Regions from separate parts of the Thermoanaerobacterium sp. PSU-2 genome, predicted to be linked through region 2. Evidence: riboswitches for the same ligand, from Rfam matches in the RefSeq annotation. Region 2 holds a riboswitch; each other region holds the start of a gene.
What was found. A riboswitch is a leader RNA that binds a small molecule or an ion and turns the genes downstream of it on or off. The one in region 2 is predicted to bind S-adenosylmethionine.
Positions count from the first base shown of each region.

Region 1: linked by a shared signal. The riboswitch ahead of metK (methionine adenosyltransferase) and the one ahead of metA (homoserine O-acetyltransferase MetA) in region 2 are both predicted to bind S-adenosylmethionine.
Region 3: linked by a shared signal. The riboswitch ahead of BVF91_RS07790 (methylenetetrahydrofolate reductase) and the one ahead of metA (homoserine O-acetyltransferase MetA) in region 2 are both predicted to bind S-adenosylmethionine.
Region 4: linked by a shared signal. The riboswitch ahead of BVF91_RS10130 (homoserine dehydrogenase) and the one ahead of metA (homoserine O-acetyltransferase MetA) in region 2 are both predicted to bind S-adenosylmethionine.

Region 1 covers NZ_MSQD01000001.1:228,091-235,784, forward strand. The annotation lists gene BVF91_RS01280 (flagellar protein FlgN) at 1-19, opposite strand, end outside; gene flgM (flagellar biosynthesis anti-sigma factor FlgM) at 33-311, opposite strand; gene BVF91_RS01290 (TIGR03826 family flagellar region protein) at 358-768, opposite strand; gene BVF91_RS01295 (ComF family protein) at 775-1,464, opposite strand; gene recD2 (SF1B family DNA helicase RecD2) at 1,540-3,756, opposite strand; gene BVF91_RS01305 (hypothetical protein) at 3,825-4,397, opposite strand; gene BVF91_RS01310 (HD-GYP domain-containing protein) at 4,598-5,200, shown strand; gene metK (methionine adenosyltransferase) at 5,310-6,497, opposite strand; SAM riboswitch class I at 6,573-6,674, opposite strand; gene BVF91_RS01320 (rubrerythrin family protein) at 6,803-7,306, opposite strand; gene BVF91_RS01325 (peroxiredoxin) at 7,326-7,694, opposite strand, start outside.
Region 2 covers NZ_MSQD01000004.1:12,249-19,942, forward strand. The annotation lists gene cysK (cysteine synthase A) at 1-276, opposite strand, end outside; gene copZ (copper chaperone CopZ) at 430-654, opposite strand; gene BVF91_RS04215 (geranylgeranyl reductase family protein) at 736-1,893, opposite strand; SAM riboswitch class I at 2,082-2,189, shown strand; gene metA (homoserine O-acetyltransferase MetA) at 2,253-3,170, shown strand; gene BVF91_RS04225 (APC family permease) at 3,315-4,667, shown strand; gene BVF91_RS04230 (acyltransferase family protein) at 4,703-6,610, opposite strand; gene BVF91_RS04235 (cysteine hydrolase family protein) at 6,824-7,570, opposite strand; gene BVF91_RS04240 (PaaI family thioesterase) at 7,611-7,694, opposite strand, start outside.
Region 3 covers NZ_MSQD01000008.1:50,958-58,651, reverse strand. The annotation lists gene BVF91_RS07805 (glucose-6-phosphate isomerase) at 1-87, shown strand, start outside; gene BVF91_RS07800 (sugar phosphate isomerase/epimerase family protein) at 181-993, shown strand; gene BVF91_RS07795 (DUF362 domain-containing protein) at 1,004-1,933, opposite strand; SAM riboswitch class I at 2,083-2,177, shown strand; gene BVF91_RS07790 (methylenetetrahydrofolate reductase) at 2,232-3,134, shown strand; gene BVF91_RS07785 (homocysteine S-methyltransferase family protein) at 3,148-5,556, shown strand; gene BVF91_RS07780 (manganese catalase family protein) at 5,575-6,147, opposite strand; gene BVF91_RS07775 (spore coat protein CotJB) at 6,160-6,420, opposite strand; gene BVF91_RS07770 (spore coat associated protein CotJA) at 6,423-6,605, opposite strand; gene rlmD (23S rRNA (uracil(1939)-C(5))-methyltransferase RlmD) at 6,750-7,694, shown strand, end outside.
Region 4 covers NZ_MSQD01000012.1:79,234-86,927, reverse strand. The annotation lists gene BVF91_RS10130 (homoserine dehydrogenase) at 9-1,301, opposite strand; SAM riboswitch class I at 1,365-1,467, opposite strand; gene recR (recombination mediator RecR) at 1,616-2,215, opposite strand; gene BVF91_RS10120 (YbaB/EbfC family nucleoid-associated protein) at 2,229-2,564, opposite strand; gene dnaX (DNA polymerase III subunit gamma/tau) at 2,634-4,226, opposite strand; gene BVF91_RS10110 (HD domain-containing phosphohydrolase) at 4,285-6,177, opposite strand; RNA gene ffs (signal recognition particle sRNA large type) at 6,332-6,597, opposite strand; tRNA gene BVF91_RS10100 (tRNA-Ser) at 6,734-6,827, opposite strand; tRNA gene BVF91_RS10095 (tRNA-Ser) at 6,840-6,929, opposite strand; gene BVF91_RS10090 (nucleoside deaminase) at 6,933-7,361, opposite strand; tRNA gene BVF91_RS10085 (tRNA-Arg) at 7,376-7,452, opposite strand; tRNA gene BVF91_RS10080 (tRNA-Arg) at 7,498-7,574, opposite strand; gene BVF91_RS10075 (hypothetical protein) at 7,679-7,694, opposite strand, start outside.

The sequences.
Region 1 (7,694 bases), on a different contig from region 2:
CTATATTCGGATTTGGCATAATTATACCACCTTTAAACTTTTTTATCGAAAATAGCCCCTTTAATTATGGACTCAGCGATATCATCAGATTTTATGTTGTAATTGCCACTATCAACCTTAGCCTTTATATCCTGCACCTTTTCTTCTCTCAATTTGTCATATTCTGCAAAACTTTTGTTGATCTTAGAAGCATTATCTGATATTTCCACTTTGTCAACTTTGTTTGCCTTACTTTTATTTAAAGCATTGGCATTTGCAGACTTATACATGTCGTAAATATTGTTAACATTGATATTATTGTATATTTTCATTCCATTCCCACCTTCCCAATATTATATCGGTTAAATTCAATTTCACTTAATATTTTCTTTTAATGTCTTTTTTATCGTCTCTCAAATAAAGTTTTTCAAAACTTTCGTCTCTTTTATCAACATCTAATGCGCTTTTTAAAGATTTCTCAAGTTCTCTTGAACATGATTCACAGTATCTGCCTGACAATATCTTTTTACCGCACCTTTCACAAGTCAATGAAATATTGGTGTTTTTAGAGCCCAATATGAGTCTGCCTTCTTTTAAAAAGTCTAATATTCTTTTCACCTCAACATCTGTAGCTTTGGACACCTCTAAAACCGTCGCCTGCGGATTTCTATCAATGTAATCTCTGATTTTCATAAAATCCTCTTCATCTTTGTTGAAACATTCTGGGCATAAATCGAACCCAGTATAGTTATAAAGTTTTCCACACCTTTTACAATTCCTTATATTCATAGAACCTCACACATTCCTTCCTGTTGCTATTGTAGCTGCAAAAACATCTTTTGCACCGCTCTCTCTTAAAACTTTTGCGCATTCATCAAGGGTAGAACCTGTTGTCAAAACATCATCCACTAAAAGTACGGTCTTGTCTTTGACAAGATCAGCGTAAACCACTTTAAAAGCACCTTTTAAGTTTTTCATCCGCTCTTCTCTTTTAAGTTCAGTTTGAGATTTAGTGTTTTTTATACGTCTCAAAGGCTTTGACATGATTACATCGAATCTATAAGAAAGCTCTCTCGCCAAAAGCTCTGATTGGTTGTATCCACGTTCATCCAGCTTTGTCCTGTGAAGCGGAACAGGCACTATCGTATCGAATTCTACACCATCTTCTTTAATATACTTATACATGTATTCTGCAAAAAATTCAGATAAACTTCTCTCTTTGTAGTATTTGAATCTGGCAATCAGCGATTTTATCGTATCGTCATACTCAAAAGGACTTATGCTGCGAGTAAAAACATGGTTTGTCTCCATGCAGTCGGGGCATTTGTCGCCATCTATGATAGGCTTTCCACAAACAACGCACCTATTACCAACAATAAACGGTAAATTGCTTTCACAGTCAAGGCATATCTTTCCTTCTCTTATCACCTTTCCGCACAGTATGCAATTTGTCTTTGGTGGAAATAGCAAATCGAGAAATATCATAGTACATCCTTCCGTCCATCTATTTAATCTTTATATCGGCATATCTTAAAATTTATTTAACATTCGTGAAATTAATCAACTTTCTTCCACCATAAATTTAAGGACTTTCCTAAGTTTAGGCAAAAGCCCTGAATACCTCTTTGATATGAGATTGTTGTCGATCATGCTTTTTAAATATTTTTCCTGTCCAACTATTACCACGAGTTTTTTAGCCCTCGTTACAGCAGTGTAAAGAAGGTTTCTGGTGAGAAGCATAGGCGGTCCAAAGCTCATAGGCATGATGACAGCCGGAAATTCACTTCCTTGGCTTTTGTGGACAGTCACACAGTAAGAAAGGCTTAGTTCATCTATATCTGCAAAATCGTAAACAACTCTTTTATCATCATCAAATAAGACAGTAAGCTCCTGCGAATCATTATCGATAGACTCTATGATACCCATATCGCCATTAAAGACACCTTCGCCTTTTTCATCACCTTTTGTCCACTTCATCTTGTAGTTATTTTTTATTTGCATCACCTTGTCTCCCACTCTGAAAGTAAAATCTTTCATCTGCCTTTCATCCAGTCCTTTTTTTGAAGGATTTAAGCACCTTTGCAGTTCATTGTTCATGTTTATAACGCCTATCAAGCCTTTTCTCATAGGGCTTAAAACTTGAATATCCGTAAATGGGTTGAATCCATACGCTTCAGGCAACCGCCTTTTACATAAATCCAATATAGTATTTAAAATTTCGTCTTGCGATGAAGCATTTATAAAGAAAAAGTCATTTTCTTTATCGTTTAGCACAGGATACTCGCCATTGTTTATCTTGTGGGCATTTACTACTATCAAACTTTCCTTCCCTTGCCTGTATATCTTATTAAGCCTTATCACCTTTACCAAGCCGCTATCTATGATATCCCTAAGCACATTGCCAGCTCCAACAGATGGAAGCTGATCGACATCACCTACAAGTATAAGCCTTGAGCTTAATGGGATAGCTTTAAGTAGAGCATTCATAAGCAATATATCTATCATCGAAGCCTCGTCCACTATTATGACATCTTCTGTCAATGGATTCTTGTCGTCTTTGCCAAAGCCTCGTCCTTCTTCTTCTGTGTATGAGTACTCCAAGAGGCGATGTATCGTCTTCGCTTCAAACCCTGTAGCTTCGGTCATCCTCTTTGCAGCTCTCCCTGTAGGCGCAGCTAACGCTACCGATTTTTTAAATTTTTTAAAAAGCTTTATTATGAAATTTATTATTGTAGTCTTTCCCGTTCCAGGTCCACCTGTTATGACGAGAATTGAGTTCTTGACAGATTCTAAAACTGCAATCCGCTGATTGTCTGCAAGGTGAATCCCCATATCTGATTCTATCTTCCATATTTCATTTTCAATATCAATATCCTCAGGCTTTACATCTGTCAGCGTCATGTTTAAAATCTTATCTGCAGTGTTGTTTTCAGCTACAAAATACGGTATATAATATACACCGTGAGAACCATCTTCAAATGTCTCAAACTTCACTTTTTCGCTTTGTGCCAAAAGAACCAATGAATCGTAAACTTCTTCTTCTGATACTTCAAGAAGCCTTGCTGTTTCTTTAAGCAAAAGTTCAAGTGGCACATACGTATGACCATTTGATGCATATTGTATCAAAACATACTTTGTGCCAGATGAAATCCTATAGCTGGAATGCAAGTCAACGCCCATTGCTCGAGCTATCTTATCAGCCGTCCTAAAGCCAATCCCAAAAATTTCATCCGATAATCTGTACGGATTTTGCTTTATGAGTTCTATAGAATCATCGCCGTATTGCCTGTATATCTTAATTGCATTCGTAGTGGAGATGCCATAACCTTGTAAAAAAACCATCACGTCCCTCAATGTCTTCTGCTGCTCATAAGATTCTGATATCATCTTTACTCTTTCTTCGCCTATTCCAGGTATATCCAACAACTTTTCCGGATGAGATTCTATGATGTTTAGAGAATCGACGCCGAATTTTGAGACGATTTTTTTCGCCATGACAGGACCTATACCTCTTATGAGTCCAGATGACAAGAATCTCTCCATCCCATACAATGTCGACGGCGCTATCGTCTCGTACTTTGAGACCTTCACCTGTTCCCCATAGTCAGGATGTACCATCCACTCGCCTTCAACTTTAAGCGTCTCACCTATCCCAACAAAAGGCATATATCCTACTACTGTAATAGTATCCTTTTTCGAATTAAGTTCTAACACAGCGTACCCATTTTGTTCGTTTTTAAAAATTATTTCCTCAACAGTACCTATTATTTCAACCATAGTTATCCCTACTTTTTTATTTTCTATCTACAATTGTATATTATTTTCATAGATATTTGAAGCGCGCATCATATTTTTTCAATTTTGTACTTTATCTTCACGATTTCTTCATACAAAAGAGCTATGTCTGCTTTCGTTGCTGGTAGATTATACATAGAGCTGTTACTTTCAAAGTTTAATGGACTTAAATTAGCAAAAAAAGTCTTTATCATGGCAGCATCTCTCAAGTGCTTCTCGATCGTAATCTTCTTTTGATATACTTTTATCTTAGCGTCACCAACATTTACAATGCAATACGTAGAATGCTCCTCTATCTCTTTTATCTTCTCATAGCATACATATCCGTAAGATACATCCTTTGCCACCTTTGGAATTCTAACTTTTAATTGCACAAGCGTAAAGTTAGAAGCTATAGGAATTGGAAAAGTATTTTTAATGCCAAGGCTTTTGGCGTACTTTTCTTTTATGGCACTTAAATCTACAGCATACTTTTTCAAAGTCCTCTTTAGACAACTTTTGACACTGGATTTTATACGCAATACATTGCCATTTAAGTCTATTAATTCCGTCCCATCTCCGTAATCATCAAGATAGCAAGGCAATATGGCAATGTAGACATCAGGTATATCAAAATCCTTCATCTCCATTACTCCTTTACGAACTTATGTTTGTACTTATTATATAAAATAACAACTTCAAAGTCAATATATGGATATGTGTTTAAAAATTTTCCGAATTTTTTTTTTTTTTTTTTTTGAATTTTATTACAATGTATGAAATTATTGACTGGTGCAAAAAATTATAATATAATATTAATTGTCGAAAAAAGGGGAAAAATGAGATGAATTATGATGAAGAAAAACTGATGTCGCATCTTCTGATGTCGCTAAAAAACTACCATTACGAGACGTACAAGCACAGCATAAGAGTCGCAAAGTTATCATACAATGTAGCAAACATGATGCGGCTTAATATAAAGGAAAAAATAACGATATACAAGGGTGCATTGCTGCACGATATAGGCAAAGTGATGATTCCGATTAGTATTCTTGCAAAACCAGATAAACTTACAGAATTGGAATACGACGTCATGAAATTGCATCCCAAATACGGCGCCGATATACTGGAAGCCTTAACACCACTTGCATATTTGACATCTACTGTGCTATATCATCATGAAAGGCTTGATGGGACAGGCTATCCTTATGGTTTAAAAATCATTCCGTTTGGCGCACAGATTGTAGCAGTGTGTGATTCTTTCGACGCAATGACAAACGATAGACAGTATAGAAAAGCTAAAAATGCTATTGAAGCAATACAAGATTTGAAAGAGTGCGATGCAAAGTACAACCAAATGCTTGTTTCAGCATTAGAAAATTTGGTTAAAACAAAGACACAAATTCTCGAAAAAGAAAATAGAGAAAGCAATGGAATCGCCATCTAATTTATGCTATAATAAAAGTAGCGGAGCGTACAATTTTTATAAAAATCGCGGCTATAAATATAAATATACAAGCCGCAAAGCCCGGAGGAAACTCCGGGCTTTAAAATTATTATTTATTGAAAGCAAGTTTTTTCAGTATCTCAACTCTGTCAGTTCTCTCCCATGTAAGGTCAAGATCTGTACGTCCAAAATGTCCATATGCTGCAACTTGTCTATAAATAGGCCTTCTTAAATCAAGATCTCTTATGATAGCAGCAGGTCTCAAATCAAATACTTTTTTAACTATTTCTGATATCTCTTCATCAGATATTTTCCCACTGCCAAAAGTATCTACATTGACTTCTAATGGTGTAGCTACGCCTATAGCGTACGCCAATTGAACTTCACACCTTTCAGCAAGCCCAGCAGCTACGATGTTTTTCGCTACATACCTTGCAGCGTACGCAGCAGATCTGTCTACTTTCGATGGATCTTTGCCAGAAAAAGCACCGCCGCCATGTCTTGCATATCCACCATAAGTGTCGACTATTATCTTCCTTCCTGTAAGACCACTGTCTCCTTGCGGTCCGCCAACTACGAATCTTCCTGTCGGATTTACATATATCTTCGTATCATCATCAATAAGCTCTGGTGGAACGATAGGTTTTATTACATACTCTTTTACATCATTTTCAATCTTATCATGATCCACATCTGGTGAATGCTGTGTAGATACGACGATTGAATCAACTCTCTTTGGCACGTCATCAACGTACTCAATCGTCACCTGTGTCTTGCCATCAGGTCTTAGGTAATCTAAAGTGCCATTTTTCCTTACCTCTGCTAATCTGCGAGCAAGCCTATGTGCTAATGATATTGGAAGAGGCATAAGCTCAGGCGTCTCTGTACATGCGTATCCAAACATCATGCCTTGGTCTCCAGCGCCTTGTTCTTCCAGCTCATCGTAGGAGATGCCTTTTTTAACTTCTAGAGCCTTATCAACTCCCAATGCTATATCTGGAGACTGTTCATCTATTGATGTAAGCACAGAGCATGTATCTGCATCAAAGCCGTATTTTGCACGAGTGTATCCTATTTCCTCTATGACTTTTCTTGCGATTTTAGGTATGTCAACGTAACACTTTGTGGATATTTCTCCCATCACCAATACCATACCTGTTGTAACAGCAGTCTCGCAGGCTATCCTCGCATATGGATCATTTTTTAAGATCTCATCTACAATAGCATCAGATATCTGATCGCAAATTTTATCTGGATGTCCTTCAGTAACTGATTCTGAAGTAAAATACTTTTTCATCTGTATCCTCCTTTTTTAAATCACATAAAAGACCTAAAACAAAATAAAACCTCTCCAAAAGAAGAGGCACATCCACCCTCATCTTTCAGAAGTAAACTTCTGCGAGAATTAGCACCTTGTCGTAAGACAGGTTGCCGGGCTTCACAGGGCTCTTCCCTCCACCTCTCTTGATAAGAGTTTCACTTATTTAACTTAAAATATAATATCACAGTACAACTAATAAGTCAATTAGAAAGTGAAAAAGTGCTTGACGACTGTCAAGCACTTTAAAGTTAATATATGATAATGAAGGGGTTTTATGCCTTTTAGAAAACAACAAACTTATCTCTTGGAGCTCCACAAACTGGACATTTTTCTGGAGCCGTATCAATTGCCGTATATCCGCAAACAGGACAAATGTACACTTTAGAAATAGCTATGTCTTCATTTTTAAGTGCCGCTGCTTTTGCATCTGTATACATCTTAGCATGTAACTTTTCAGCTTCAAGAGCATAGTTGAAGCTTTTATCTGCAGATTTCTCCTCCTGCAAATCTGCTACGGCTTTATATGCTGGATACATTTCTTCTACTTCAAATGTCTCACCTGCTATAGCCTTGTCAAGGTTTGATACTGTGTCTTTTACTTCTCCCAATGTCTTATAGTGATTTGTAGCATGGACTAATTCGGCATAAGATATGGCTCTAAAAAGCTTTGCTATGTTTGGCTTACCCTCCTTTTCAGCCACATCAGCAAAAATTTGATACCTCATGTGAGCCTGGCTTTCACCTGCGTATGCATCGCTTAGATTTTTTGTCGTCATTTCTCTCATTTAAAAATCTCCTCCTTTTTTAATCTAATACTTTGTCCCCTGGTTTCCAACCTACAGGACAAGCATGACCTGTTTGAAGTGCATTAAGCACTCTCAATATTTCATCGACATTTCTGCCGATTACTGGCTCATGTACAACTTCGTAATCAACAATTCCCTCAGGGTTAATGATGAATGCAGCTCTTAATGCTATGCCAGCATCTTCAATAAGTATTCCATACTGCTTCGTGACTTCTTTGTTGTAATCAGATAAAAGCGGAAAATCAACACCACCGAGGCTATCTATCCATGCCTTGTGTGAATAAACGCTATCTGTGTTGATACCTAATAGCTCAGCATTGAGCTTGTCAAACTCAGGTTTCATCCTGTTAAACTCAGGTATTTCTGT
Region 2 (7,694 bases):
TCTGTATTTCTTAGCCGCTGCAACAAAAGCCAGCGCTATTCCTGTATTGCCACTGGTTGGCTCAATAATAACAGTGTCTTTGTTTATAAGCCCCTTTTCTTCTGCATCTTTGATCATAGCATATCCGATTCTGTCCTTTACGCTGCTTAATGGATTAAAATACTCTAATTTTGCTATAAGCTTTGCTTCAAGATTATTTTCTTTATTGTAGTTTGATAATTCCAATAGCGGCGTATTGCCTATTAAATCCGTAAGGCTTTTTGCAATCTTTGACATTATATCCTCTCCTTTAAATTATACTATTCCGATTGGATTTTATGTAATTATTATATAGCAAAAAAAGCTTTTTGTAAATAACATTTTTTTAACTTTATTATACAGCAAATATAAAAAAATAACCGCATTAGCGGTTAAACATACATGAAAATATTAAGCTTCATATCCTGCGTCAATAATCGCTTTTTTCATGTCATCTATAGTAACTTTTTTAGGGTCGTATGTTACAGTGACATTAGCCTTATCCAAGTCTACTGTCGCTTTTGATACTCCATCAAGACCTTTTAATGCTTTCTCTACAGTCATTTTGCAATGGTTGCATGACATGCCTCTGACATCAATCGTGACAGTTTCACCTTTTGAACCAAACAAACCCATATTTAATCTCTCCTTTCATATACTCATAAGGGGTATTACCTATAAATAGTTTAATTTAACTACAGTTTAAAGTCAATTACTTCATGACACGTTTTTTTCTACTTTAATTTTCGTCTTAGAAGTCATTACCCGCAGTGAATACATTGGAACTTTTAATTTAAAATTCTTATATGTATTATCACCCATCATTATATCTACAAAGTATGATAGCACATTAGGAAAATATCTTACTGATTTTTCTATGAAATCCATGTTATTGTACGTAAATTGCGCTAATCTATATGCCCAACCAACATCTGGCACAACTTCTCTATTGAGTCTAAGAGTGTATTCATCCAATCCACATTCTCCACTGAAATGCTTTTTTAGAACATCAAATGATATGTCTGCAGTAAGCAAAGCATTGTATATTCCTTCGCCTGTAAATGGATCAGCAAGCCTTGTAGCATCTCCAATCAATATTATTCTATCGTTATTAAATACACCATCGCTCCCATCAGGAAACGACAACTGATGCCCGTAAATTTTGCAGTCTTTTATATTTCCGTCCACATTTTCCTCTATCATTTTAGATAACATTTCTTTTATGTCTGAAACTTTGTTTAAAAAAGTCCCGACACCAATAGACAATCTATCACCTTTAGGGAATACCCATCCATACCCATATCTTATTGCGTTGAAATCCACCACAACTTTTCCTTTTAATCCATCGATTAAGCTATTATCGACGTATACTTCACCTTCAAGTGCTATGCCTTTTTTGCCATTTATTAAGTTCGCTTTATGTGCCACATTGCTGTTTATTCCGTCTGCACCTACTAAAACCTTTGTCTCATATTCACCCCTGTCTGTCACAACGACAAGTCCCTTATCATGCTGATAAAAGTCATAAAATAATTCACCATCATGTATTTCACACCCATAATAAGCTGCTTTATCTATTAAATATTTGTCAAATTTAGTCCTATCTACCTGATATATTATAGGCTCACCAGTCTGCAAAACAGTCTGTTTGCCGTTAGGAAATTTAAAGATAATTTCATTGGTAATATCTTCTACGTATTGGCTTATATCAATATCTAATAATTTGTAACACCTTTTCGTTATTCCGCCACCGCAGGCTTTGTACCTTGGAAAAACATGCTTTTCTATCAACAATACCTTATATCCTTCTTTAGACAGCTTTCTTCCTAATGTAGATCCTGCAGGTCCTCCACCTATTATTATTGCATCATACATTTCTTTCACCTCTAAATTCAATTATAATTGCAAAACATACTAAATAAAAGCCACAAATTGGATTATTTTAAGCTATTCATAAACAAACAGTTGTCAATATAAGAATTAGCGAAAAGTGTCCTTCATATTATTGACATCAAACTTCAATAAATATATAATTATTTTAACAATTTAATATCGTAAATCAAAACTCATCAAGAGTGGTGGAGGGACTGGCCCTGTGAAACCCGGCAACCGTCATATTTTATGAAAATGGTGCTAATTCCTGCAAAGCTTATAGCTTTGGGAGATGAGTAGATGTGATTATCTACGCCTCATCTCTGAGGCGTTTTATTTTTTACATTGAAGGAGGTTTGCAAATGCCCATCAATATACCAAATGGCCTACCTGCCATCGATATTTTAGCTAAAGAAAATATATTCGTAATGGCTGAAGAAAGGGCAATTCATCAAGATATACGCCCTCTTAAGATCGCCATCTTAAACTTGATGCCTACAAAAAGTGTGACAGAAACACAGCTATTAAGACTACTTAGCAACAATCCACTGCAAATCGATTTAAAATTTCTCTATGCAGCATCACACAAATCTAAAAACACTGCGCCAGAGTATTTAGAAGCTTTTTACAAAACATTTGATGACGTAAAACATGAAAAATTTGACGGTCTCATAATAACCGGAGCACCAGTGGAAACTTTGGACTTTTCAGATGTTGATTATTGGCATGAGCTTGAAGAAATAATGGAATGGAGCAAACACAATGTATTTTCAACATTTCACATTTGCTGGGGTGCTCAAGCTGGTCTTTATTACCATTATAGGATTCCTAAATACCCACTGAAAGAAAAAATGTTTGGCGTATTTTTGCATAAGGTTTCCAAAAAAAATGTCGACTTATTAAGGGGATTTGACGACGAATTTTATGCGCCCCATTCAAGATACACGGAAGTCAGAAAAGAAGATATAGAGCTTGTAGATGACCTTGAAATACTTTCTGAATCAGATGAGGCAGGCGTATACATAGTTGCATCAAAATCTGGCAGGCAGATATTTGTGACAGGTCACTCTGAATACGATCCTTTGACTCTAAAATCTGAATACGAAAGAGATTTAAAAAAAGGCATTCCTATAAAAATACCAAAACACTATTTCCCGGGAGATGACCCTAACAATGAGCCAATTGTAAAATGGAGAAGCCATGCAAATCTATTGTTTTCTAACTGGTTAAATTACTATGTATACCAAAAAACACCATACGATGTGAATTCAATTGAATAAATATGATTTATGCAGGTTATAAAACTTGATTTTATATCCTGCATTTTTTATATCATTTTTGCAAAATTATTCATTGACTTTTTCACTTTCCTGTGCTAATTTAATTATGCTATTTCAAAAATTTATAGAAAGGAATTGTACTATATGGACAAAACACAAAAGCTCAAAAAAGACATTGGCCTATTTATCGCCACAGCACTTGTGACAGGTAACATGATGGGTTCCGGCATATTCATGCTTCCTGCTACACTTGCATCTAAATCAGGTCCTGGCGCAACAATACTGGCATGGCTTGTTACAGGCATCGGATCAATATTGTTGGCATTATCATTTGCAAATTTAGGTTCAAGGATTCCAAAAGCCGGTGGCCCGTATGAATACTCAAAATTAGCTTTTGGAGACTTTATAGGTTTTATCAATGCGTGGTTATACTGGAATGGTTCATGGATCGGAAACGCTGCCGTTGTCATTGCAGTTGCCAGTTACTCAAGCGCTTTATTCCCGATTTTATCGCAAAATCATTTAGCCGCTTTTCTGTACACCAGTGGAATCTTATGGATTTTTACGATAATCAATATAATAGGTGTAAAAAAGGCTGGCTCAACTCAAACAACAATAACTGTGTTTGAAGTATGTCTTTTTTTATTCTTCATAATCGTATCAGCAGTACATTTCAAGTCAAGCAATGTAATGCCATTGTTCCCTGCAGGAAAAGGCATGAATACTTTGTCTGCAGCAGCAACTTCAACGCTGTGGGCGTTTGTAGGACTTGAAACTGCGTCAATAACCGCTGAAGAAATTAAAAACCCTGAAAGAAACGTAAAGTTAAGCACCATATTCGGAATATTAATAGCTGTAGTGATGTACCTTGCCATAAACCTTTCGGCAATGGGTGCAATGCCACAAAGCCAGCTTGCAAAAAGCGCTTCTCCAATAGCCGACATCCTCAAACAGTTTTTAGGGAAAAACATTGCGAATGTCATAATAGTAGGCTCTGTCGTAAGTGTGCTTGGCACAACTGTCGGATGGCTTTTATCTACAGCTCGTGTGGCTTATGCGGCTGGTAAAGACGGTCTATTTCCAGAGATTTTTTCAAAAGTACATCCTAAATACAAGACTCCTCACGTATCATTGATCATAGGATCGGTGCTTGTAAATCTGCTATTGCTGATGAACTATACAAAATCTCTGGTTTCTGCGTTTAATTTTATAATACTGCTGGCAACTTTGTCTTTCCTACCTGTGTACGCTTTTACAGCCGCATCTGAAATGATGCTTCTTATAAAAAGAGACAAAAACGTCAGCGTATTAGGCTTTATAAAGAATTCCATTATTCCACTTTTAGGCTTTGCATACGCCATGTGGACAATATACGGGTCTGGAGCCGAGACTGTCATGTACGGATTTATAATGCTTATGTGCGGCATACCCTTCTATATATACATGAAGTACAAAAATAACTCAAAGCTAAACGAGATTCGAAAAGTCTTAGAATAATTACAGGCTGCAAAATGCAGCCTTTTTACATCGTTTTAATTTTCTTCTTTTACCGCATTTGCTATAAGTGAAGCAAAATACTTCGCACCACTGGGCTCTAAGTGAACCGCATCGGGTGAAAAGAATGAATCATGTCCATAGCTGGCTTTATACCAATCAATTAAAGTAGTGTGGGGATATTCTGAAGACACTTTTGACAACGTCTCATTGACGATGCTTTCCCAAGGGCGTGGGACGCGGACATTTACCAATATTACGCGTTTTACAGGCTCTGCGCTCTTTAAAAGCGATAAAAGCTGGTCTTCAGTGAAAGGCCCATTTGTCCCCAACTCAACTATCAATGTGTCTATTTTTCCTTTCGCTTTGAGGTTTTTCACGACATCTTTTGCTTGATACATTTGTCTTCCTACTTTGCCATCAATCGTGATTCCCGGCAACATCTCTTCCAAGTAAGGCTTTGTATCTATCAATATTGAGTCACCTATTATGGCTATACCCTTTCCATCCTGTACAGGGCTGGTTGTGGAATCACCGCTATTTGATACTGCTGAGTTTGAATTTCCGCCTTTATACGGATAGTACTTAATATCTCTCCTATTATCTGGCAAATTATCATTGTAGTCCTGCACATCACTGCTAATATTGCTACTACTTCCTACATAAGATGGTGAATCTGATGCAATATTTGATGAACCTGAATTTAACGAAACTGATGCGCTGGCCGGTATGATTCCACTCATACCTGCAATAAAAGTGCCCATTAAGCATACGGATAATGAAACTAAAGCAGATGTTTTAAGTGTAGGTAGTATTTTCCCTTTTTCAAACCTCAATGATTTTAAGTCGTTTATGATTTTTTTAAGTGCGCCGTGTCTTATTGGATCCTCCACGTATTTCCATGAAAAGGCAGAAATAACAATGATCATAAATACCTGCAGCAGCGCCCGAATAGGATCAAAGCCTTTCGTGTCCACAGTTGGTGTCGTCAAAATAAGCACCGGAAAATACCAAAGGTACACTCCGTACGACCTTGCCCCCAACCATCTTAATAGAGCGCATCCTAATATTTTCCCCAACAAGCTTTTAGGATGTGCTGACACAGCTACCACCACAGCAGTTATTACAGATAGCAAATACATGCCACCTCTATATACAAACGGATCGTATTGATTGACGTACATAAGCATAGCAAAAATCGAAACTATTGCCAAAAAGCCAATCATATCATAAATCAATACTTTTCTTTTAGCTTCATTGTTGGAAAATTTGTTGCTGGGTAGAATCAACGCTAAAGCTGAGCCTAAAAGAAGCCCAAAAGCGCGCGTATCAGTGCCATAATATACACGGCTGGGATCCATTCCTGGAATGTACATCATACCCATTGCCAAAGCAGAAAGCGCAGAAAGCAGCAAAGTGATAACAAAGATATACTTTTTCTTCTTTATATACTTAAGTGCCACAATCAATGCTAACGGCCAAATAAGGTAAAACTGTCCTTCAACAGCCAGTGACCATAGATTGCCAAACGTCGATTGTGGTCCAAACTTAGCAAAGTAAGATACTTTATGAAATATAAGCCACCAATTGTTGACATAAAGCAAACTTGTTATAGCATCGCCTTTAATAGATGAAAGCCTTGAAGCATCGAAAAGCGTAACATAAGAGACGACTACAATTACCATAATAAAAAGAGCTGGAAACAACCTCAACATTCTGCGCTTCCAAAAATTTTTTAAATCAACTTTATTGTTTTTCTCCCATTCTGATGCAATTATATTTGTTATCAAGTACCCTGACAACACAAAAAATATGCTGACGCCAAAAAAACCACCCTGCAAAAAAGTCAGATTAAGATGATATCCAATGACAGCAAGCACAGCTAAAGCACGTAGTCCGTCAAGTCCTGCCATGTATCTTGCGTTTTCGTTTAAAGGTTTTGGCACTGAAATCCCCTCCTAAGATCCCTCACAATAAAAAGCAATTTGCAACAAAATTCTTCATCATTCATCTAAAACAGCCATTTTTCTATAAATCCATTATATATTATCAATATTACAAAAGCATTACAACTGATAAATAAAATATAAATATCTTATAAATATTTATTAATAAAAAGAGCCCTTTATACGTTAAAGAGCTCTTTAAAACTTTTTATTTTATTCTTCCAACAGTTCTTTTACGATATTTATGCCATTAAGCTTCATGTGGTATAGAAACATAGTATGCGTTAAGTCACCATCGTGTGGAACTATTTTAAGCCTTTCCGCTGTCTTCACGCTTATATCGTAAGTCTCAACACAATTTTCAGGCACAATCACATTGGCGCTTAAATTATTGGCGTTTGCAATCATCTTTATAGAAATCGCTGTCTGATATACACACAAATCAGTGCAATTGCCTACGATAATAAATGTAGATTTGCCTCCTTTTATCATATCAAATATCTTTCTCAAGAACTTATTTCCATCACCATCTTCTCCGCCGAAAAACACGTTTAACGAATTTTTCTCGTACACATTTGGCTTGTCCTTGACTACCTCTAAAAGCTCCTCTACGATACGGCTTTCATCTGTTCCTTTGATACAGTGCTCTGGATAAGCAGCAAATTCTGTTGCACCTTTCGCATGGGCATCATTTACAAACATCACATTCTTTATGCCCATCCTGTACGAAGCTTTAATGAGGCTCTTTATATGTTCTATAATCCCTCCTATTCGAGGACTTGACAAAGCCCCACTTTTGCAAAAACCGTTTATCATGTCAACGACGATAATCGACACATTGTCAGCATTTCCAGCATCTTTTATGACGGTGCTTAACTTCATGTCATCTAAATTGCTATAAAAATCAAACAGATAATTTAAAAAAGGTCTTGTATTGTACAAAAAGCTATCAAAATTCATTTTCACAGCCTCCTTTCATCTTATTTTTATTGTATACCATTTAATCTATGCAGTAAAATGTCTCGCGGGAAGATCCCACAAGCTTGCCATCCTGATTGTATGCATCACATACTGCAACAGCAGT
Region 3 (7,694 bases), on a different contig from region 2:
GCGTACAAGAAAAACATGTTTGCACTTTTAGGCAAACCAGGTTATGAAAAAGAGAAAGAGGAATTGGAAAAGAGGCTAAAGAGATAGTTATGAAAGATATGCCGATTGGCATATCTTTTTTTGTCAGAATGATTTCATGTATAATATAATATGTGATAATTGTTTTTGGATGGTGATGAAATGGAAGTTGGCATATCGACGGCTTGTTTTTATCCTGTCTATCTTACAGAGGAAACGATTCCTATAATAGCTAAAATGGGCATAAAGAGTGTGGAAGTTTTTTTGGAATCTTACAGCGAATATGATGAAGATTATTGCAAAGCTATGAGGGATGATTTAGATAGATACGGCATTGAAGTTAATTCAATACATGCTATAGGCACTCAGTTTGAACCGCAGCTTTTTTCAGCAACTGAAAGGCAAAGGAACGATGCCTCAAAGATGCTTATTAAAGTCTTGAAAGCAGCAGAGATACTTAAGGCAAAAATATACGTTTTTCACGGACCTGCTGTTAAAAAAGATACGACGCCTAATATTGATTTTGACAAGATTGCGAAATATGTGGATTATATAGCTGATACATCAGGAGAATATGGGGTTAAATTTTCTTGGGAAAATGTCTATTGGTGTTGGTTTGCATATCCAGAATTTGCTACATTCATAAGACAGTCTGTGAAAAGCAGAAATGTTTATTTTACATTGGATATAAAGCAGGCGATGAAAAGCAAGAAAGATCCATTTGAATACTTAAAATCAATGGGAGATAAACTCGTTAATGTCCATTTATGCGATTACGATGATTGCGGCAATCTGTACCTTCCAGGCAGAGGGAGCTTTGACTTTGCAAAGCTTAATAGAGAGTTAAAAAAATTAGATTACAATGGCTCTATCATAATGGAAGTCTACAGAAACAACTATAAGGATATTGATGATTTAAAAGAAGGCATTGAATACCTAAAAAGCATCTTTGAAAATAAAGATAAGGGGGACTAAACCCTTATCTTTAAGCTTTTCCTGGCACCATCTGCTTTATTTCGCTTGAATCTAAGGCGATGCCATAGCCATACGCCTGCGTAGAGAAATTCAGTTCAGCTTGTTGCAATGGTATGCCTTTGATAGTGACATTTTTAAGCTCACCTGTGCCTACACCTCTTTTAGCACATTGAAACAAGTAGTTGACGCCTTGAGGCATAAGTCCAAACATTCTGGCACCTACTGTATCTGTTGCTACAGGATCTGTTCCTGCTATTATCATGTTTGCATTGATAGGCTTTCCTTCTGATGGCCCTGTGCCTATCATCGCTTCTTGACCGCTTAATATCGTAAGATCTATAGATATTTTTTCAGCCATAGCCCTTATGAAATTGTGAAGGTCATCGTGTATGCCTAAATTTTTTTTGGGAAATCCATGTATTTCTGCGGGAGGCCAGCTTAAAGCTATGTTTTTTATTCCAAGCGATACTGTAGCTTCTTCGTGCATTTTCATTTGAGTGAATGAAATTAGTACATCCATTTTTTCATAAAGTTCATTTACTTTTGTTGATTTTAAAAGACAGTCGTCCAGCAGCAATTCTACGTAAGGACCGTAATTTAGATCTACAAATTCTACGCCTTCTTCTGAAATGACTTTATCAAATCCATTGTCAGATAAAACTTTAGGCGTAGGATCTCCACCAGAGCCGGCGGCAATCACAATCCTGCCAGGATTTTTAGACTTTACGTATCTTATAAGGGCTCTCAATGTATCTGGTCCTACTATCGTACCGCTTTGAGGAGGCTTGCTTTTAACGAAATTTGGCGTTATTACAACGGTATTACCCGTTTCGATTAGATTTTGCAAAGGTAATAAGTTTAAAGCGGTATTTAAGTTTTGTATCTCATCAGGGCCAGATGCTATTGCTACTACTGGTTCTACAATTTTTCTGTACCTCATAAAATCACCTCATATATATGATTTGCATTTTATGAAAAATTAAAATATCTAAGCAAAAAGCCTAAGTAATTTTAACATTTCAACAAATATTTCATTGACAATTGTACCAGAGGACGGTATCATATAATTTAATAAATTAATATAGTAAACTCTTATCAAGAGTAGCGGAGGGACTGGCCCTATGAAGCTCGGCAACCGGATATCACGGTGCCAATTCCAGCAGCATATCGCTGAAAGATGGGAGCAAAAATATCTCTTCTTTTGGCGAAGAGTTTTTTTATTTTAAGGAGGGGTCGTTTTGCGAAATTCTGAAAATTTGTGCCAGAAACTTAAAAATAAGCAATTTGTCATAACCGTGGAGATATCGACGCCAAAAGGAGCTGATATTTCGAATTCTATTGAAGAAGCGAAAAAATTATATGGAATAGCAGATGCATTAAATATAACTGATTGTCCTATGGCAAATATGAGAATGAGCCCTATTGCATTGGCACATCTTTTGCAAAATCATCTAAATATAGAAACCATATTTCACTTAACGTGTAGGGACAGAAATCTTATTGGCCTTCAAGCAGAGCTTTTGGGTGCGTATGCTCTTGGAGTCAGAAATATCCTTGCCCTTACAGGAGACGATCCAAAACGAGGTGATGTGCCACAGGCAACAGGCGTGTACGACGTAGATTCTGTAGGTCTTGTGAAGATAGCAAAGTCGCTAAATGATGGCTTTGACTACAGCGGAAATAAGTTGGAATCATCTACAAATTTTTGCATAGGGACAACAGCAAATCCAAATGATTTAAGACCTGAATCAATAGAAAAATTAAGGACGAAAATAGAATGTGGAGCATCTTTCATACAGACTCAGCCTGTCTACGATGATGAGATTTTATACAGATTTCTTGATGCCGTAGAGCAATTTGATATTCCGGTTTTAGTAGGGGTGCTACCCCTTAAAAGCTATAAGATGGCTGTTAACTTGAACGAAAAGGTGCCTGGCATCGAGATACCTGAAAAAATAATAGACAGGTTGAAAAACGGTGAAAAAGGTGAAGGGACAAAAATTGCAATAGAGTTTATAAACAAGATAAAAAATAAAGTGGGTGGTGTTCATATCATGCCACTTGGCAAGACAGATATAGTTGTTGACATTGTAAATGGCGTAAAGAACATGAGACAAAATGATATAGAAGAAGTATTGTAGTCATCATAAGGAGATGTTGCAATTGGATATTTTTAAGAATTTAAAGAATAGCATAATCGTCTTTGACGGAGCAATGGGCACTATGCTTCAGAAAAAAGGACTTAAAACAGGAGAATGCCCTGAATATTACAATCTCTTACATCCGGATATTGTGTACGAAATCCACAAGTCGTATATTGATGCAGGGGCAGATGTTATTGAGACAAATACATTTGGCGCCAATAGGATAAAATTAAAATCTTACAATCTTTCAGATAAATTGCCTGAAATAGTCAAAAGCGCAGTACAGATAGCCAGAAAAGCTGCTGGTGATAAAGCCGTTGCTCTTTCTATAGGGCCTATTGGCGAACTGATGGAACCTTTTGGCAAGCTGACATTTGACGAGGCTTATAGTGCCTTTGCAGAGGTTGCTGTAGAAGGGGAAAAAGCCGGTGCTGATTTGGCACTTATTGAGACTATGTCAGATATATTAGAAGCGAAGGCGGCTATTCTTGCTGTAAAGGAGAATACTAATTTAAAGGTAATTTGTACCATGACGTTTCAAGAAGATGGAAGGACGCTTATGGGGACAGACCCTGTTACAGCAGTAGTAAGTCTTCAAGGGCTTGGCCTTGATGCCATAGGTGTCAATTGCTCTACGGGACCTGACATGATGGCAGACATAGTGAAGAAGATGGCTGAAGTTTCAAGGATACCAATTTTGGCGCAGCCAAATGCAGGAATGCCTCATTTAGAGGATGGATTGACTCTTTACGACATTACGAAAGAGAAATTTGCCGTCGAGTCAAAAAAGCTTTTAGAATGCGGGGCATCTATTGTTGGTGGTTGTTGTGGGACGACTCCAGAATTTATTAAGCTTTTGAAAGCTGAGATACATGATACAGAGAAAAAAACTGCCGTGAAAGAATACACAGCAGTTTCATCAAATACAAAGACTGTTTTCATAGGCAGCGATTATCCTGTGTGTGTAATCGGCGAAAGGATAAATCCTACAGGAAAGAAGAAATTGAGTGCAGCTATCAAAGAAGGCAATTATAATCTGATCTACGATGAAGCTGTATCGCAGGAAAAACTTGGCGCAAGCGTACTTGACGTGAATATCGGTGTGCCTGGCATAAACGAAGAGGAATTGATGCCTAAAATCGTTTCGCAGGTACAGAACATCGTCAATGTGCCATTGCAGATAGATAGTAGCAATGTAAAGGCGATTGAAAAAGCGGTAAGGATAGTCAGAGGTAAGCCTATTATAAATTCTGTCAGTGCAAAAGAGAAAAGTTTACAAGAAGTATTGCCTATTGTCAAAAAATACGGCACAAGTGTTATAGGACTTACAATAAGTGATGACGGTCTTCCTAAAAATGCAGATGAAAGGCTTAGAAACGCTGAGAAGATTGTAAAAGCCGCTTTAGAGTATGGAATACCAAAAGAAGATATAATAATTGACTGTATCGCACTTACAGTGTCATCTGAGCAGACAGCAGCAATAGAAACATTAAAAGCCATCAATCTTGTTAAGTCTAAGCTTGGAGTAAGTACGGTCATAGGACTTAGCAACGTATCTTATGGATTGCCTGAGCGGCAACTTATAAATACTGCATTTCTTGCGATGGCGATATCATACGGCTTAGATGCTGTTATAGTCAATCCAAATGATAAGATAACAATGGATATATTGAACGCTTCGATGGTCTTATCATCAAGGGATAAAAGATGCGAAAGATACATAAATACATATAAGAAAGATGATGGGATAAATAAGACGCAAGTATTATCTGTAGGGAAAAAAACAGATAGTAATGCAAGCGAGATGCTTTACAGAAATATATTAGATGGCAAAAAGGCTGATATAGATAGATTAGTGATGGAAATACTTAATGAAGGAGTAGAACCATTAAGCATAGTAGATAATACGATAATACCTGCGCTTAAAGATGTAGGAGATAAGTATGACAAAGGGATATATTTTCTTCCACAGCTTTTAAATTCTGCTGAAGTTGTGGAAAGCGCTTTTAAAGTTTTAAAGGAAAAAATGCCTAAAGGGATGGGCTCAAAAGGGAAAATAATACTGGCAACAGTTGAAGGTGATATACACGATATAGGGAAAAATATAGTAAAAGTGCTGCTTGAAAATTATGGCTATGAAGTCATAGATCTTGGTAGAGATGTCAAACCGTCTATAATTGTAGATGAAGTAAAGAGGACAAATGCAAAACTGGTAGGGCTTAGCGCCCTGATGACAACTACGCTAAATAATATGGAAAAGACCATTAAAATATTAAGAGAAAAATATGATATAAAAATAATGGTAGGCGGTGCCGTACTTACAAAAGATTATGCTATGAAAATCGGAGCTGATTACTACGGAGCAAACGCACAAGAAGCTGTAAGGATAGCAGATAAGGTGTTTAGTGAAACAAATTAAAGCCGGAATGACCGGCTTTTAAAATATCTTTTTGCTTCTTAAGTGTTCTTGCACCAGATCCAAAGTCTCTCCAAATCTCTGGAAGTGTACAATTTCTCTTTCTCTTAAAAATCTTAATGTATCTTTTACACAAGGATCGTCAGTTAGATTTATAAGGTGTTCGTACGTTGCTCTCGCCTTTTCTTCTGCTGCCATGTCTTCATGAAGATCCGCGATTACGTCGCCTTTGGCCTGGATATATGCAGCACTCCATAGCATACCTGTCGTATCGCTATAGAAAAGAGCTCTATCGTGCTCTGTGTACTGTTCTCCGAGGCCTTCTCTCCTTAGCTCTTCTACTGGTACGCCTTTTAACAGTTTAAAGACCAATGTGGCAATTATTTCCAAGTGGCCAAATTCTTCTGTGGATATGTCTGTCAATGTTCCCTTTGCTTGTCCTGTAGGCATTGTGTATCTTTGAGTTTGGTATCTCAATGCCGCAGCTAATTCGCCATCTGGTCCACCATACTGTGCAATCAAAAATTTAGCCATCTTAACATCTGGTTTACACACATTGGCAGGATATTCTAACTTCTTTTCATACACCCACATAGTATCACCTCTTTAATATTGAATTTCCCATGGCCATGGGTCATCTACCCATTTAAACCTGTTGCATTGTGAAGGTGTTTCACCAAAAGACATCAACGGACCATAAAGTTGTTCATACTGTGCCTTTAGAGATCTTGATTGTTGGCTATAGTAATTGTAGTCTCTTAATGCTTTTTGGTCATCAGGATGTGTGTCAAGGTAGAGATTTAAGTCAATACAAGCAAAATCCAATTCCATTATTTTTTTGAGGAGAGCTACTTGATTTGCGTCCATTGTCAGTACCCCCTCGCTTTTTCTTCCATGTACGGCTTATCCAATTCTGGAAAAATCGTCCCACGCTTTAAACCTTGTTCAGGAGGATATGATGATACATACCTTTGCATGGGTATATATGCTTCGGCTAAGCCTTTTTGTCCCGCGTCATAACTTTGTATATAAAACCCATTATACTCATACATATATAAAACCCCCATTTAATGTTTTCAATATATAATATTCATAAATATATATTTGTGTGATAAAATGCGGATTCAGGTTGTTTTGACGTATTTTGCTTTGTATGGTATATATATTGTATATAAATAGGTTAGGGGTAATGTGATATGAAGAAAAACGAAGAAATAATAATTAATATAGATGATATGAATTTAGAAGGTTACGGGTTATCATATTTAGATGACAGTATTATTAAAGTGAGAGGTGCCATTAAAGGACAAAATGTAAAGGTGAAAATAAAAAGAATAAAAGGTAAGGAAATTGAGGCAGACGTTGTAGATATACTTGAGAGATCACCGTTGGAACATGGTAATGTATGTAATCATTTTGGCAAATGTGGCGGTTGTGCATATTTAAATATAAATTATGAAGATCAATTAAGGTTAAAAGAAGATTATGTAAAAAAGCTTCTTGATGAGGTAGGGATAAAAGATTTTGAATTTTTAGGGATTGTAGGGAGCCCTGATATTTTTTCGTACAGAAACAAAATGGAATACACATTTGGAATAGATGACAATGGTGAGATGCAGTTGGGGCTTCACGTAAAAGGTAGATTTTACGATATTATAACGACGGATGACTGCAGGATTGTAGACAGCGATTTTATTGCATGTTTAAAAAATGTTTTAAATTATACAAGACAGCAAGGTTTACCACATTATAATATAAAGACACACGAAGGCTATATGAGGTACTTAGTCATTAGAAAAGCAACAAATACAGGTGAAATCCTCATAAATATAATTACCACATCCAAGATAGAACACGATTTTAGTAAACTAATAGATGAACTTAGAAGTATAAAATTAAATGGTAAACTTGTAGGCATATTGCACACTGTAAATGATAGCTATTCTGATGCAGTTAAGTGTGAAAAACTTACAGTTTTGTACGGCAGAGACTATATAATGGAAGAAATACTTGGTCTTAAATTTAAGATAAGCGCATTTTCATTTTTTCAGACTAATTCAAAAGGTGCAGAGAAGCTCTACAGCATAGCAAGGGAATTCGCAGGTGAAATATCCAATAAAGTTTTATTTGACTTGTATTGC
Region 4 (7,694 bases), on a different contig from region 2:
TATAATTTTTATATAACTTCACTTTGTATTGTATTAACTTGTTTATTATCCACTTCATTGTCATCATGCAACACTTTGAAGAGACTTTCTATTGTACACATTTTTTTGTTTTCTAAACTTTCTATAAACCTGTTTATATCATTATCAAAAAGCTTGAAAACAGCCGCAAAAGTATTTCCATCATAAACAGACTCATTAAACGAAGCGCCATTATCAGTAAAAAATTTTAAAATATTTTTTATATTAAACTTGTAAAATGGTTTAAGTTTTATATAAAATACATCTGTAAAACTACCATTAAAAACTGAAATGCGTTTAGACGTATGATTCGTTTTTATATCATAATTCAATAGTATATCTATTAAATCTGCAACAACCGAATCACCTGTAGGCATTTGTCCTGCACCTTTTCCAATAAAAATTAGCTCTTTAAAACTGTCTCCTCTCAGTATAACAGCATTGTTTACATCACCAACACTTGCTAAAATGTTGCTATCTTCTATCAATATAGGCTCTACACTCGCATAGACGTTTCCTTTCTCGTATTTAGCCCATGCAAATGGTTTAATCTTGTATCCCAATTTTTCAGCATAATATATATCGTCATTTTTTATTTCATTTATACCATATCTCAATATTGAATTAGCAGAAACATCAGCATCGAATGCTTTTTTTATAAGAATCACAAGCTTATACAAAGCATCGAATCCTTTTATATCGTAATCCGGATTGCTTTCAGCATAACCTCTTTTTTGAGCTGATAAAAGTGCTTCATCATATTTCATTCCCTTTTCTGTTATTTGCGTCAATATGTAGTTTGTAGTACCGTTTATTATCCCTCCTACGAAATTTATTTCATCGGTTATTTTGAGCCTCTCAATTTGATGTATAATGGGGATTGCTCCAGCGACACTTGCTTCAAATTTCAAAAATACACCATTTTCATCTGCCATTTTTCTAAGCTCGTCTCCATATTTTGCTATTAACTCTTTGTTTGCAGTAATTACATGTTTTTTAGAAATTATCGCCTTTTTTACGTACTCGTAAGCAGGATCAATTCCTCCCATTACTTCAATTATTGCACTTATTTCGCTATCACACAAGATTTCGTTAGCATCAGTTGTTAGTATTTCATCTACACCATTAACATTTCTCGGCTTATCAGGATGCTTCACTAGTATTTTTTTTATTTCGGGATAAAACCCCGTTTTTTGTTTTATATGCTGTTTTCTTGATGCGACTATTTTATAGACTCCGCTTCCTACTGTTCCAAATCCCAACAATCCAATCTTAAATTCCATGTGGCATACCTCCTAAAAATTTTTGGCCCTCTTCAATGAGAAGAGGGCCAAAATACGCCACTCCTCTCATCTCTCAGGTTTTCCCTGCAGGATTTGGCACCAAACGCATATAAATGCCGGTTGCCGGGTTTCATCGGGCCAGTCCCTCCACCACTCTTGATAAGAGGCCTTCAATATTCTCTTTTAAATTTGTTGATATTTATATTATCACTTTATACGCTAAGAATCAATACATATTTTTAGATTTTTTATCTTTTCCACATTTTCTTACATCAACATAGTACCTTTTAGTTAAAAGATTCAATTTCGATCACTTACATTTCCCTTCTGCCTTCTAAAGCCCTTGACAGTGTTACAGAATCTGTGTATTCGAGGTCACCGCCTACCGGTACACCATGTGCAATTCTTGTCACCTTTATTCCAAAAGGTTTTATAAGCTTTGCGATGTACATTGCAGTTGCCTCGCCTTCTATGTCTGGATTTGTAGCTAATATTATTTCATTGATTTCAGCATCTTTTATCCTCTCCAACAGCTCTTTTATCTTTATATCCTCTGGACCTATTCCATCCATAGGCGATATTGCACCGTGAAGTACATGGTATAAGCCTCGATATTCCCTCGTCTTTTCCATCGCTACTACATCTTTGGGATCGGAAACTACACATATGGTATGTGTATCCCTCGTCTCATCACTGCATATACTGCAAAGCTCACTGTCAGTAAAGTTATAGCACTTTTTACAGTATCTTAAATTGTTCTTTGCCTCTAAAATAGCATTAGACAAGTTAACAACATCGTCTAAAGGCATATCTAAGATGTAAAACGCCAGCCTCTGAGCTGTCTTGCGTCCAATGCCGGGAAGTCTTGATAATTCATCAATAAGCCTTGACAATGACCTCGAATATACGTTCATTAATTAATTCACCTCAGAACAAGCCAGGTATGTTGAAACCTCCTGTTATTTTTCCCATCTCTTCTGCAATCATCTTTTCAGCACTTCTTAAAGCTTGATTTACTGCAGCCAATACAAGATCCTCCAGCATCTCTACATCGTCTTTGTCAACGACATCCGGATCGATCTTTATGCTTATAAGCTCCTTTCTGCCATTTGCCACTACCTTTACAGCTCCACCGCCTGCAGACTCCTCAACCGTCTTGTTTTCAAGCTCCTCCTGCATTTTCTTCATTTGCTCCTGCATCTGCTGCGCTTGCTTTATCATGTTATTCATGTTGAAACCGCCAGGAAATCCTCCTTTAGCCATCCAAATACCTCCTAATTAATTTTGTATTCTCTCTTATTTATATGCTAATTTTGACTCAGTAGTGATTAATCAATCTATTATTTCTACATCGCCAAAATATTTTCTTACTGCCTCAATTAACTGTTCATCTTCATTTTTTTCTTCTGTAGCAAAAACTATGTTGTAATCATTACCTGTCAGTCTTTTAATAGCATCTTTGATGTAATCTTTATTTTCGATTTTATTAAGCTCTTCTTTGTAAAACACATGCTCCTTTGGATATTCTATCACAAAATTGCCATCTTTCAAATACGGTTTGCCTAAGCTTAAAAAAGAAAAAATCATCGGTCTGTCTTTCTTTATCATGCTTAATAGTTTTTTGAAAACTTCATTCACATTTATCTCAATGCTCTTATCTACTTTATCAACTATATCATCAGTTTTTTTCGCTTCTTTTTTTACCACTACATCATCAAAAGCCCTCTCAGATTTTAAAGTTTTATCATCAGCGACAATATCCTTCTCTACAGATGGCATTACTTTTCCATTTTTAATCACATTTTCCAACATACTTAGTCTATCTAAAATACTGTCCATATCAGGTGAGATTTCCGGATTTATAAGCTTAAGCAATGTTATCTCCAGCATTATTCTTGGAGATTGAGCATATCTTATTTTTCCCTGAAGATCTATCAATTTCTCTAACACATTTGATAAAAACGCCATGTCAAATAAAGAAGCCTTCTCAATTACATCATTTATCTCTGTTTCTAATATCTCTTCTGACTCATCACCACATGTCTTATATACAATCACATCTCTCAAAAAAGACAATAAAGCCTTCACCAAATTATTTACGTCTATGCCGTAAAGCATCAACTTATCTATCTGTTTTATGGTTTCTTTTCCATCTCTATCGTTTAAACTATTCACTAAAGCAAACAATGTATCATCATTTACAGTGCCAAGTATATCACACACATCATCATACGTTAAAACATCGTTGTATGAAGCACACTGCTCAAGTATGCTTATAGCATCCCTCATAGAGCCATTTCCATGCTTTGCAATCAGTGCAATTGCTTTACTGTCTATTTTTATTTGGCTGTCTTCAGCTATCTTCTTTATATTCTGTGAAATAACTTTCGATGATATCCTTTTAAAGTCAAACCTTTGACACCTTGACAAAATAGTTGCAGGTATCTTATTTGGCTCAGTTGTAGCCAGAATAAATATCGCGTGTTGCGGAGGCTCTTCAAGCGTCTTTAAAAGGGCATTAAAAGCACTGCCAGACAGCATATGGACTTCATCGATAATGTACACCTTGTACTTACATGAAGAAGGAGCATATATGACGTTATCCCTCAATTCCCTTACATCATCAACGCTGTTATTCGATGCCGCATCTATCTCTATTATGTCCATGAGAGAATTGTTATTGGCAGACTGGCATATCTGACATTTGTTGCATGGCTCCCCATCTACGCTATTAGGGCAATTAACAGCTTTTGCAAAAATCTTTGCAACACTTGTCTTGCCTGTACCTCTTGTACCGCAAAAAAGATATGCATGTCCTATTCGCCCACTTTTTATCTGATTTTTTAAAGTCCTGACAATATGATTTTGCCCCAAAACTTCCCCAAAGCTTCTAGGCCTATACTTTCTGTACAGTGATTGGTACATAGAAAAACACCTCATTTACTTAATTGTAACAAAAAAAAGGATACTTTTCTATATCCTTTTAGTTTGCTACTTCCGTTTCTACTTTAATCCTCTCCATCTTTTTTCTGTCTCTCATGTATATAGATATTACACTGTCAACAACCCTCGGATTAAACTGGGTGCCTTTGTACTTCAATAATTCATTTACAGCCTCGTCAAAGGAAATCCCTTTCCTATACGATCTATCAGATGTCATGGCATCGAATGAATCTGCCACACACAGTATCGCAGCAATCAATGGTATGTTGTCGTCATTAAGCCCAAATGGATATCCTTTCCCATCGTATCTTTCGTGGTGTTTTTCAATTCCATCCATTATATCCTTAGATAGTCCAATTGGTTCCAATATTTTTCTAGATATTTTTGGATGTTGCTTTATCTTGTCGTACTCATCATTTGTAAGCTTGCCAGGCTTGGTAAGTATACTGTCAGCCACCCCTATCTTTCCTATATCATGCAACAGACCAGCAATTCTTATCTTTTCTATTTCATCTTTTGGCAGTCCCATGCTTTCGGCTATAATTGCAGCGTACTTCGAAACTCTAAGCGAATGCCCCTTTGTGTATTTATCCTTTGCCTCAACAGCATGAGCCAAAGCGTCGATGGTCCTAAAGTACCAATTCCTCATGTCGTCATACAGATTTGCATTTTCTATGGCAACAGACACACTATCAGCAACAGATCTCAACAAGCTTATATCATTGGCAAGCTTTGAAGTTGTTAATATATTTAAGATTCCCACAGCCTTATCTTTAGATATGAGTGGAACAGCTATCACGTTTTTTACATTTAATTCTTTCAATCGCAAAAGCAAATTATCATCTATCGGGAATTTATTAGGATCCAAAACAGTAATCTCTTTTGAAACAAGAAGCTTAACATTTTCATCCGACGACAACGACAACTCTTTTAAAAGAGGCATGTCTCTCAATTCCCCTGCTGCTACCATAAGCTCTAATCTTCCTGACTCATTTATCGTCCTTATGGTACAAAGTGGTGAAGAAAGAATGGTGGATATTTTTTCAGCAATAGAATATAAAACATCTCGAGGTTCTAAATTTTTAGTCAACAATTGCGTCACATTTCCTATGGCCAGAATCTGCCTATTTCTCTCCATTATCTCTTTTTTCGCATTATTGTAATCAGTTATATCCCTCGACAAGCCTTGAATTCCCAATATCTCATTTTCATTGTTCTTTATTACCTTGGCTCTCGTTTCTGTAAGGAGTATTGAACCATCTCTTTTTTTGAATTTTATTTCCGCCATGCTTATTCTGCCATTCATCAGATCTTCCATGATCTTCTTATCGTCGTCATGAACGAATTCTGTGATTTTTCTGCCTGTCATCTCGTCTGGCATATAATCTAAATACCTTACTGATCTATTATTAATAAACTCTATATTATATTCACTATCAGTAAACCAAAGAATATCTGAAATATTGTCTACCAACGTCCTATACTTTGATTCCGATTTCTCAAGCTCGTTTGTCACAGCTTCCATCTGCTCATAAGATGCCTCAAGCTCTGCATAGTAATCTTGCAATTCGTTGTTTTTCTTTAAAAGCTCCTGAGACTCCCTTTTTAACTCTTCATAAGTTGACTTTAGCTTATGTGACATTTCTCTGAAACTTCTTGATAACTCTACAAATTCTTCTGAAACATCTATATCGATATTATAATCGTATTCACCATCTATTATACGTTTAACGCCTTCATTCAACTTTTCTATTGGATATGACAAGTGCTTTGACTCTGTCATTGCTATAAAAGCCGAAATAAACAATATCAAAAAAGAAGCAAATATGTTATTGCCTATGCCTTTTACTATGTGGACAAACGAAAGTAGATATACAAAGACTGAAACTCCGAATATTATGACGAACAAGCGATTGCGATAACTTCTAAACATAAATACCTCCCTAAGCAGTAAAAGTCACTATTAGTATTTTCGACAATGCGCAAAAAAACTTTACACAAATTTTAAATATCAGAATATTTTTTTGATAAAATATTTTTTATGTACGTATTAAAATTTTTTAGTAAAATATAATAAAATAAAAAGGCCGCACACCCGACTCTGTCATGTTACCATAAGCGTTACATAAGCAGTTAACTCCACTCAAGCACTCCCCCGGCACATGGAAGTATTTGCTTACCGTTGCTTCCTTCCAGACCTGGCGGGGTTCACAAATTTCCATTGCGGAGGACTTGAATATCATAATCACTTACTTATGCCAGCCTTACAGTAATCATGCCTCGGCTCGGGAATTCGACCCTGCTATAGCGGATTGCAGGTTACAGGGCACCGCTACCTCCCCATCTAGTACGGCCATGTAAGTCCTTTTCAACTTACAACATTATTTTGTGCAATGCAAGACCTATTATACATCGTCTATATGTAAAAATCAACACATGGATTGAAATTTTTAATGGATGTTATGGATTAAGATGGGAATTACATTTAATGGCGGAGAGAGAGGGATTCGAACCCTCGGTACCCGTTTTGAGGGTACACACGATTTCCAGTCGTGCGCCTTAGACCAGCTCAGCCATCTCTCCATGATATTTCCATGGCGGAGAGAGTGAGATTCGAACTCACGAGGCGGGAATCCGCCCACTCGCTTTCGAGGCGAGCGCTTTCGACCACTCAGCCATCTCTCCAGATTACCTTAGTCTACTAAAAAAATCATTTATCAGTTTTTTGCACTCATCTTCCATGATGCCAAAATAAACTTCTGCTTTTTTATTTAAAAGATCATATACAGTGCCTGCAGCACCGCTATCACGGCTCTCTGCGCCTATATACACTCTTTTTATTCTGGACTCTATTATCGCGCCTGCGCACATTGGACATGGCTCTAATGTGACGTACAGCGATGCACCATTAAGTCTCCAATCACCAATGCTTTTGCAAGCATCCTTTATAGCATTGATCTCTGCGTGCTGCGTCGCATCTTTTTCTGTTTCTTTCAGATTATGGCCTCTACCGATGATGATGCCATCTTTAACTACAACTGCACCAACCGGCATCTCTCCAAGCATAAAGCTTAGTATAGCCTCATCTATAGCAGACTTCATAAATTCGTTGTACATCTTAATCACACAAATGGTGCGCCCGAGAGGACTCGAACCTCCGGCACACGGTTTAGGAAACCGTTGCTCTATCCTGCTGAGCTACGGGCGCATGATTTATATTATAAATAAAATTTCAAATTTGTCAATATCATAGTGGTGCGCCCGACAGGATTCGAACCCGTGGCCTTTTGATTCGTAGTCAAACGCTCTATCCAACTGAGCTACGGGCGCACACTTACATACTTTATAATACCACAATTTATTTTTATTTGCAAATGCTAAATTAATCCCCGCTTAAAAAGGGCTATAGACTTTTATCTATAACCCTTACTTTATTACTGCATTCCTGTT